2 regions of the Arthrobacter sulfonylureivorans genome follow, and region 1 is predicted to be linked to the other one. Evidence: riboswitches for the same ligand, from Rfam matches in the RefSeq annotation. Region 1 holds a riboswitch; the other holds the start of a gene.
The links. Region 1 has a riboswitch for S-adenosylmethionine ahead of MNQ99_RS18055 (LLM class flavin-dependent oxidoreductase). Riboswitches for the same ligand answer to the same signal wherever they lie in the genome.
Positions count from the first base shown of each region.

Region 1 (3,402 bases):
GGCGAACTGTTCAACACGCTCGGCGCCTCCTCCACCAGCACCGGCAAGTCGCTGGACCGGCACTGGCGCAATGCCCGCACCGTCGCCACGCACAACCCGTTCATCTACAAGTCCCGGATCGTGGGCGATTGGGAAGTCAACGCCACCGAACCCCCGTTCGTCTGGACGATCGGCGAGGCCAACGCCGACGCCGCGCGCCAGCCACACAGCCCCGCCGCCCCTTCCGCGGCAGTCTAAGAAGAAGGCCAGCCATGTCTGTTTCCAACCCCCAAACCCTCGCGGCCCCGCAGGCCGCACCCGCAGGCTCGCCCGACGCTGGAACCGCGCCGCGGCTCTCCGGCCGGCTCGGCGTCGCTAGCATCGTGCTGATCGTAGTGGCCGCCGCTTCGCCCCTGGGCGTCATCGGCGGAACGGTTCCGCTGGCCATCGCCAGCGGCAACGGCGCCGGTCTCCCGTTCATCTACCTGCTGGCCACCGCAATCCTGCTGTTGTTCGCCGTCGGTTTCACCACCATGACGCCGCACGTGCCGTCGGCCGGCGCGTTCTACAGCTACGTGGACAAGGGCCTGGGCCGCCGCGCCGGACTGGGCGCGGCCTTCGTTGCCTTGCTCTCCTACCTCGCGCTGGAAGCCGGTGTTTACGGGCTCTTCGCCCCGGCCGTCGACGAGGTGGTCCGCGCCTACGGTGGTCCCGCGCTGCCCTGGTGGGTGTGGGCCGCCGCCGCGCTGGTTGCCGTGGCGTGGCTGGGGCACCGCAACATCGAGTTGTCCGGCAAGGTGCTGGCCGTGCTGCTGGTGGCCGAAGTGCTGATTGTGCTGGTCCTGGATGCGGCCATCGTCTTTGGCGGCGGCGGGTCCGAGGGCCTCTCCGCCGGGTTCATTACCCCGTCCACCGTGCTGTCCGGGGCGCCCGGGATCGCGCTGCTGTTCGCCATCCTGAGTTTCATCGGCTTCGAAGCCACCGCCGTTTTCCGGGACGAGGCCCGCGACCCGGACAAGACGATCCCGCGCGCCACCTACGTGGCCCTCCTAGTGGTGGGCGGTTTCTATGCGCTCTCCAGCTGGCTGCTGATCAGCGTCTGGGGTGACAACGGGATTGTGCAGAAGGCCACGGACGCACCCGGGACCCTGCTGTCCGAGACCACCGCGCTCTACCTGGGCACGGCCGGCAGCCACATTGTCCAGGTCCTGCTCGCCAGCAGCCTGTTCGCGTGCATCCTGTCCTTCCACAACATCAGCTCCCGCTATTTCTTCCAGCTGTCGAGGAAGGGAATCTTTCCGCCCAAGCTGGCCAGCACCCACGCGAAGCACCGCTCTCCGCACCGGGCCTCGGGAGCGGCCACGGCCGTGGTGGCCCTGTTCCTGCTGGTCGCGGTGGTGGCCGGGTGGGATCCGATCGTGCAGTTCTACACCTGGTTCGCCGGCTTCTCCTCGCTGGGCGTGGTGGTGCTGATGACGCTCACCAGCGTCGCCGTGCTGGTCTTCTTCCGCCGGCAGGGAGCACCGGCCCGCAGCTGGAAGCGCTCCCTTGCACCCGCTCTTGGACTCCTGGGGCTGCTGGGGATCCTGGGCCTGATCCTGCAGAACCTCCCGACCCTGGTCGGCAACAGTGTGCCGCTGGCGATCGCCGTCGTCGTGCTGATTTTGGCCTGCTTTGGCGCCGGAGCAGTGGTGGCATCCAAGCGGCCGAAGGCCGCAGCCGGCGCCGCACCGACGTCGTAATTTCTTACCCCGCGTGACGCGGGGCATTTCCCTCCGCGGCGCCTCCGGGTGTCCAATGGAGGGGTACCCATCCAGAGCGGCCGAGAGACCTGGCTTGTTGACGCCGCAGCAACCCCCTCGATTCGAGGAAGGTGCTACCGCCAGGACCGATGGAGAAGCTCGATCTCTCGTTGGTTCCTCTAGGGCCACTGCATGCCCGCCGGGGATCGGCGCGGGCTCTTCTCATCAGTAAAGGAGCCTGACATGACCGTAAAAGACCCGCAGCGCCACGTCCGCCTCAACGCGTTCGACATGAACTGCGTTGTCCACCAGTCCCCGGGGCTGTGGCGTCATCCGCAGGACCAGGCGGACCGCTACAACGATCTGGAGTACTGGACGCACCTGGCCCAGGTGCTGGAGAAGGGCAAGTTCGACAGCCTTTTCATCGCCGACGTGCTGGGCACCTACGACGTGTTCGGCAGCACGAACGAAATCCCGCTGTCCGCCGGCGCGCAGGTGCCGGTGAACGACCCGATCCTGCTGGTGTCCGCGATGGCCGCCGTGACCAAGAACCTGGGCTTCGGGATCACCGCCGGCACGGCCTATGAGCACCCGTACCCGTTCGCCCGCCGGCTGGCCACGCTGGACCACCTCACCAAGGGCCGCGTGGGCTGGAACGTGGTGACCGGCTACCTGCCCTCCGCCGCTCGGAACATGGGCCAGGAAGACCAGCTGGAACACGACGAGCGTTACAACCACGCGGACGAATACCTCGAGGTGGTCTACAAGCTGCTGGAGGGCTCGTGGGAGGACGACGCCGTGGTCAAGGACCGCGAATCCGGCGTGTACACCGACCCGAGCAAGGTGCACGAAATCCGGCACGAGGGCCAACACTTCAAGGTCCCCGGCATCGCCATCACCGAGCCCAGCCCGCAGCGCACCCCGGTGATCTTCCAGGCCGGCGCCTCGGCCCGCGGCATGCGCTTCGCCGCCGAGAACGCCGAGGCCGTCTTCGTGAGCTCCCCGACCAAGGAGATCCTCACGTCCACCGTGGCCAAGATCCGCGACGCCGCCGAGGCTGCCGGCCGGGGCCGCTACGACATCCGGATCTACGCCATGCAGACGGTCATCACGGCAGCCACTACCGAGGAGGCGCAGGCCAAGTACCGGGACTACGCCTCCTACACGGACATCAACGGCTCGCTGGCGCTGCTCTCCGGCTGGACCGGCATCGACATGTCCCAGTTCGACCTGGACGACGTGATCGGCGAAGACGTGAAGTCCAACGCCATCCAGTCCTCGGTGGAGAACTTCAAGAAGGCCTCCGGCGACGCGGACAAGCCGTGGACCATCCGCCAGATGGCGCAGTGGATCGGCGTCGGCGGCTTCGGCCCGGTCACCGTCGGCTCCGGCGCCGAGGTGGCGGACAAGCTGATCGAATGGGTGGACGACACCGACGTGGACGGCTTCAACCTGGCCTACGCCATCACCCCCGGCACGTTCGAGGACGTCGTGGAGTTCGTGGTGCCCCAGCTGCAGGCCCGCGGTTCCTACCCCACGGACTACGAGCCGGGCACGCTGCGCAACAAGCTCTTTGGCCGCGGCGACAAGCTGCCGGAGAACCACAAGGCTGCCGGCTTCCGGCTGCACAACTCCTTGGTCCGCTGACCTCGGCCGGTTGCTGATAGCCGCTGAACCGCGG
Region 1 covers NZ_CP093326.1:3,925,819-3,929,220, reverse strand. Annotated here, with positions in the region: gene MNQ99_RS18065 (acyl-CoA dehydrogenase family protein) at 1-237, shown strand, start outside; gene MNQ99_RS18060 (APC family permease) at 252-1,721, shown strand; SAM riboswitch class I at 1,786-1,877, shown strand; gene MNQ99_RS18055 (LLM class flavin-dependent oxidoreductase) at 1,965-3,368, shown strand.

Region 2 (3,402 bases), 700 kb from region 1:
TGCAGAGCAAATGCGGCATCCGGCTGCCGGTTCCCGGGCTGGTCGGCCAGTATGACTCATCCCGCGCGGCGATCGTGGCCGGCACCGAGGAGAGCCTGCGCCGCCTGCACACGGATCACTTGGACACGCTGCTGATCCACCGGCCGGATCCGCTGGCCCCGGCCGAAGAGATTGCCGCGGCGTTCAGCGGCCTCAGGCTCGCCGGGAAGGTCCGCCGCCTGGGTGTCTCGAACATGTCCGGCGAGCAGATGCGGTGGCTGCAGACCGCGCTGGACGAGCCACTCACGGTGAACCAACTGGAAATGAGCCTGTACCGGCGGGACTGGCTTGAATCAGGCGTGCTGGTCAACCACCCGGAAGGCGCGGCCGTCAGCTTCCCGCACGGCACCCTGGAGTACTGTGCTGCCCACGCGGTGGAGCTGCAGGCCTGGGGCTCGCTGGCGCGGGGCCGCTACAGCGGCCGGCCGGCGGAGCGTGCCGACGGCGCCGACGGCACCGCTGGCGACGGTGGTGCGGCAGCCGCGGATGGGGCGACGGCTGCTCTGGTCTCCGAATTGGCCCGGGACAAGGGCTGCACGCAGGAAGCGGTGGTGCTGGGCTGGCTGCTGCGCCATCCGGCCCAGATCCGGCCGGTCGTTGGAACCAGCAATGCGGATCGGATCAAGGCCTGCGCCCAGGCCGAGGAGATCGGCGCCGCAATGACCCGGCAGGAATGGTACGCGCTGTGGGTGGCGGCCCGAGGGCGCCCGCTGCCCTAAACGAACGCTGCCCTAGACGAACGCGGGCTGTACCAGCCGGCGGAACGCGGAGTCGTGGAAGACCAGCGGATCGTGGGCGCCGTCGTGCGTGCTCAGTCCGTGTACCTCCAGCAGCACCACCTGATGGTCACCGGCCGGGAACTCCTGATGCACTGAGCAATCCAGCCACAACGCTGCGTCGTTGAGGAATAGCGCGTCCTGGTCGGTGCGGTGCAGGCTCAGCCCGGCGAAGCGGTCGCCGTTCTTGGAAGCAATCTGGCGGCAGACGCCGTCGTGCTCCGTGCCCAGCACCGAAACACCGATCCGGCCGGCGTGCCGGACCAGCGGCCAGGTCCGGGAGGTGTTCTGGACAGCGAACATCACCAGCGGCGGCTCCAGCGAAACGCCCACGGTGAAGGAGGAGGCGACGATGCCTTGCGGCTTGCCGTCGATGACGGCGCAGAGCGCTGCGATTCCGGAGGGAAAGCGCCCGAAGGCGGAGCGCAGGGTGTTCGGGGTCAAGTCGTTGTGCAGGGACATGGCCATCCTTGGGACTCAGGCGCATCCGCTGCTGCCGGAGGATACGCGTACTTGCCTGCCGACAAACCCGGCGGGCCGAATCATCACCTGGAGCACCCCGCTACGGTAGAGGGTTGCCGGCCAACTAGCCAGGGCTGTGAAGTTGGCGCTCGTGATTCATTTCCAAGGTAAGAGCGGGACGTGGCCCCGGTCAAACGCGGGTAACAGTTCGTTAAGAACTCCGTCAAGAACTCCGCGTGCCAGGCATCGGCACGGGGCTCCGCTGCCTTAGGCGTCGACCGGCTGTTCCGCGTCGCGGTGCAGCCGGAACGGATGCGCGGGATAGACGCCCAGAATCCGGATTTCGGTGGTGAAAAATTCCAGTTCCTCGAAGGCATGGACCATTGACTGGTCCTCCGGATGGCCTTCGACGTCCACCATGAACATGGTGGCCGCGAATTCGCCGCCGACCATGTAGCTCTCCAGCCGGGTCATATTGATGCCGTTGGTCGCGAAGCCGCCGAGTGCCTTGTAGAGCGCCGAGGGAACGTTCCGCACCCGGAAGACAAAGCTGGTCACCGCGGGACCGGGCAGCTCCTCGCGGCTGGGCACGGGCCGACGGTCGGCCAGCACCACGAACCGGGTGGTGTTCGTTGGATCGTCTTCCACTTTCTCGGCGAAGACTTCCAAGCCATAAAGTTCTGCGGCCATGGGGGGCGCGAGCGAGACCTTGGTCGGATCGTTCCATTCGGCTACCTCACGGGCGGAGCCGGCGGTATCACCCGCGATGACCGGCGTCAGCCCCAAGCGGCGGATCAGCTTGCGGCACTGTCCCAACGCATGGATGTGGCTGTGCACTTCACGGGCCTGTTCCACCGTGGCCCCCGGAATGCCCAGCAGACTGAAGCGGATGGGCAGGAAGAATTCCTCCACGATCTGCAGCGTGGTCCTGGGCAGCAGGGCATGGATGTCCGCCACCCGGCCGGCGATCGAGTTGTCAATGGGGATCATGGCCAGTTCGGCCTCCCCGCTTGTGACGGCGGCGAAGGCGTCTTCAAAGCTGGCGCACGGCACCGCGTCCCAGCCGGGCCGGACCGCAAGGCACGCCATATGCGAGTTCGAGCCGGGTTCACCTTGGTATGCGATTGCTGGAGCCATGGGCGAAATTATCCCACCGGGACAGCCCGGGGCATTATTCGGCGGGGTCCGGCCGCCGTCACAAAGCCGGAGTGATGGAGCGATACGCCGATACAGTGGAGGGCGTGGAAGGATCCAACCCCCGTGCCGTTGCCCTCTGGCTCGCTGCCGCCGTCGTCGCCCTCTTCGCCGTCAGTCTGACCGTGATGCCGTCCATCATGGGGCTGGACATGATGCCGCCGCTGATCGTAATGTCTGTGGTGCTGCTGATCGGCGCCGGAGCGCTGGCCGGCATGGCTATTGCAGCCAGGCGGTCCGGGAGGCGGTAGGGCCGGCCCCCGGGTCAACCAAAGGGCTGGCCAATAGTGCTGGCTTCGGGGTCGTCCGCAGGACCAACCAGCGGACCCTTCGGCAACAGCCGGCGCGCTCCCGGGCCGTTTTGCCCCAGCCGGTCGGCCGGATTGTTGAGCGTGCAGGTTCGTAAGGAGAGGCAGCCACAGCCGATGCAGCCGGTGAGATCGTCGCGCAACCGCTGCAGTTCATCGATCCGCGCGTCCAGATGATCCCGCCATCCCGCAGACAGCCTCGCCCAGTTGGCCTTGGTGGGCGCCCTGTCCTGTGGCAGCGAGTCCAGCGCCGCCTTGATCTCCCGCAGCGGAATGCCCACCTGCTGCGAGACCCGGATGAACGCGACTCGGCGCAGCATGTGCCGCGGATAGCGCCGCTGGTTTCCGGACGTGCGACGGCTGCTGATCAGCCCTTCCCGTTCATAAAAATGAAGTGCGGAAACGGCAGCCCCGCTGCGCTCGGACAGCTCGCCGGGGGTCAGTTCCTTTAAGTTTGCCGCGGGCATGGTGATGGTCGCCCTCCATCCTCTTGACCTGAAGCCTAGTTGAGGTTGTCCACTGGGGAAATCCCGTAGTTGCGGACTGCAGACCCAAGGAGAAACTATGCACGCAATAGTCCAGCGCGAATTCGGCGGCCCCGAGGTTTTGGTCTACGAGGAGCT
Region 2 covers NZ_CP093326.1:657,175-660,576, forward strand. Annotated here, with positions in the region: gene MNQ99_RS03190 (aldo/keto reductase) at 1-758, shown strand, start outside; gene MNQ99_RS03195 (flavin reductase family protein) at 771-1,277, opposite strand; SAM riboswitch class IV at 1,320-1,434, opposite strand; gene MNQ99_RS03200 (prephenate dehydratase) at 1,545-2,414, opposite strand; gene MNQ99_RS03205 (hypothetical protein) at 2,519-2,722, shown strand; gene soxR (redox-sensitive transcriptional activator SoxR) at 2,737-3,246, opposite strand; gene MNQ99_RS03215 (zinc-binding dehydrogenase) at 3,344-3,402, shown strand, end outside.
Region 2: linked by a shared signal. The riboswitch ahead of MNQ99_RS03195 (flavin reductase family protein) and the one ahead of MNQ99_RS18055 (LLM class flavin-dependent oxidoreductase) in region 1 are both predicted to bind S-adenosylmethionine.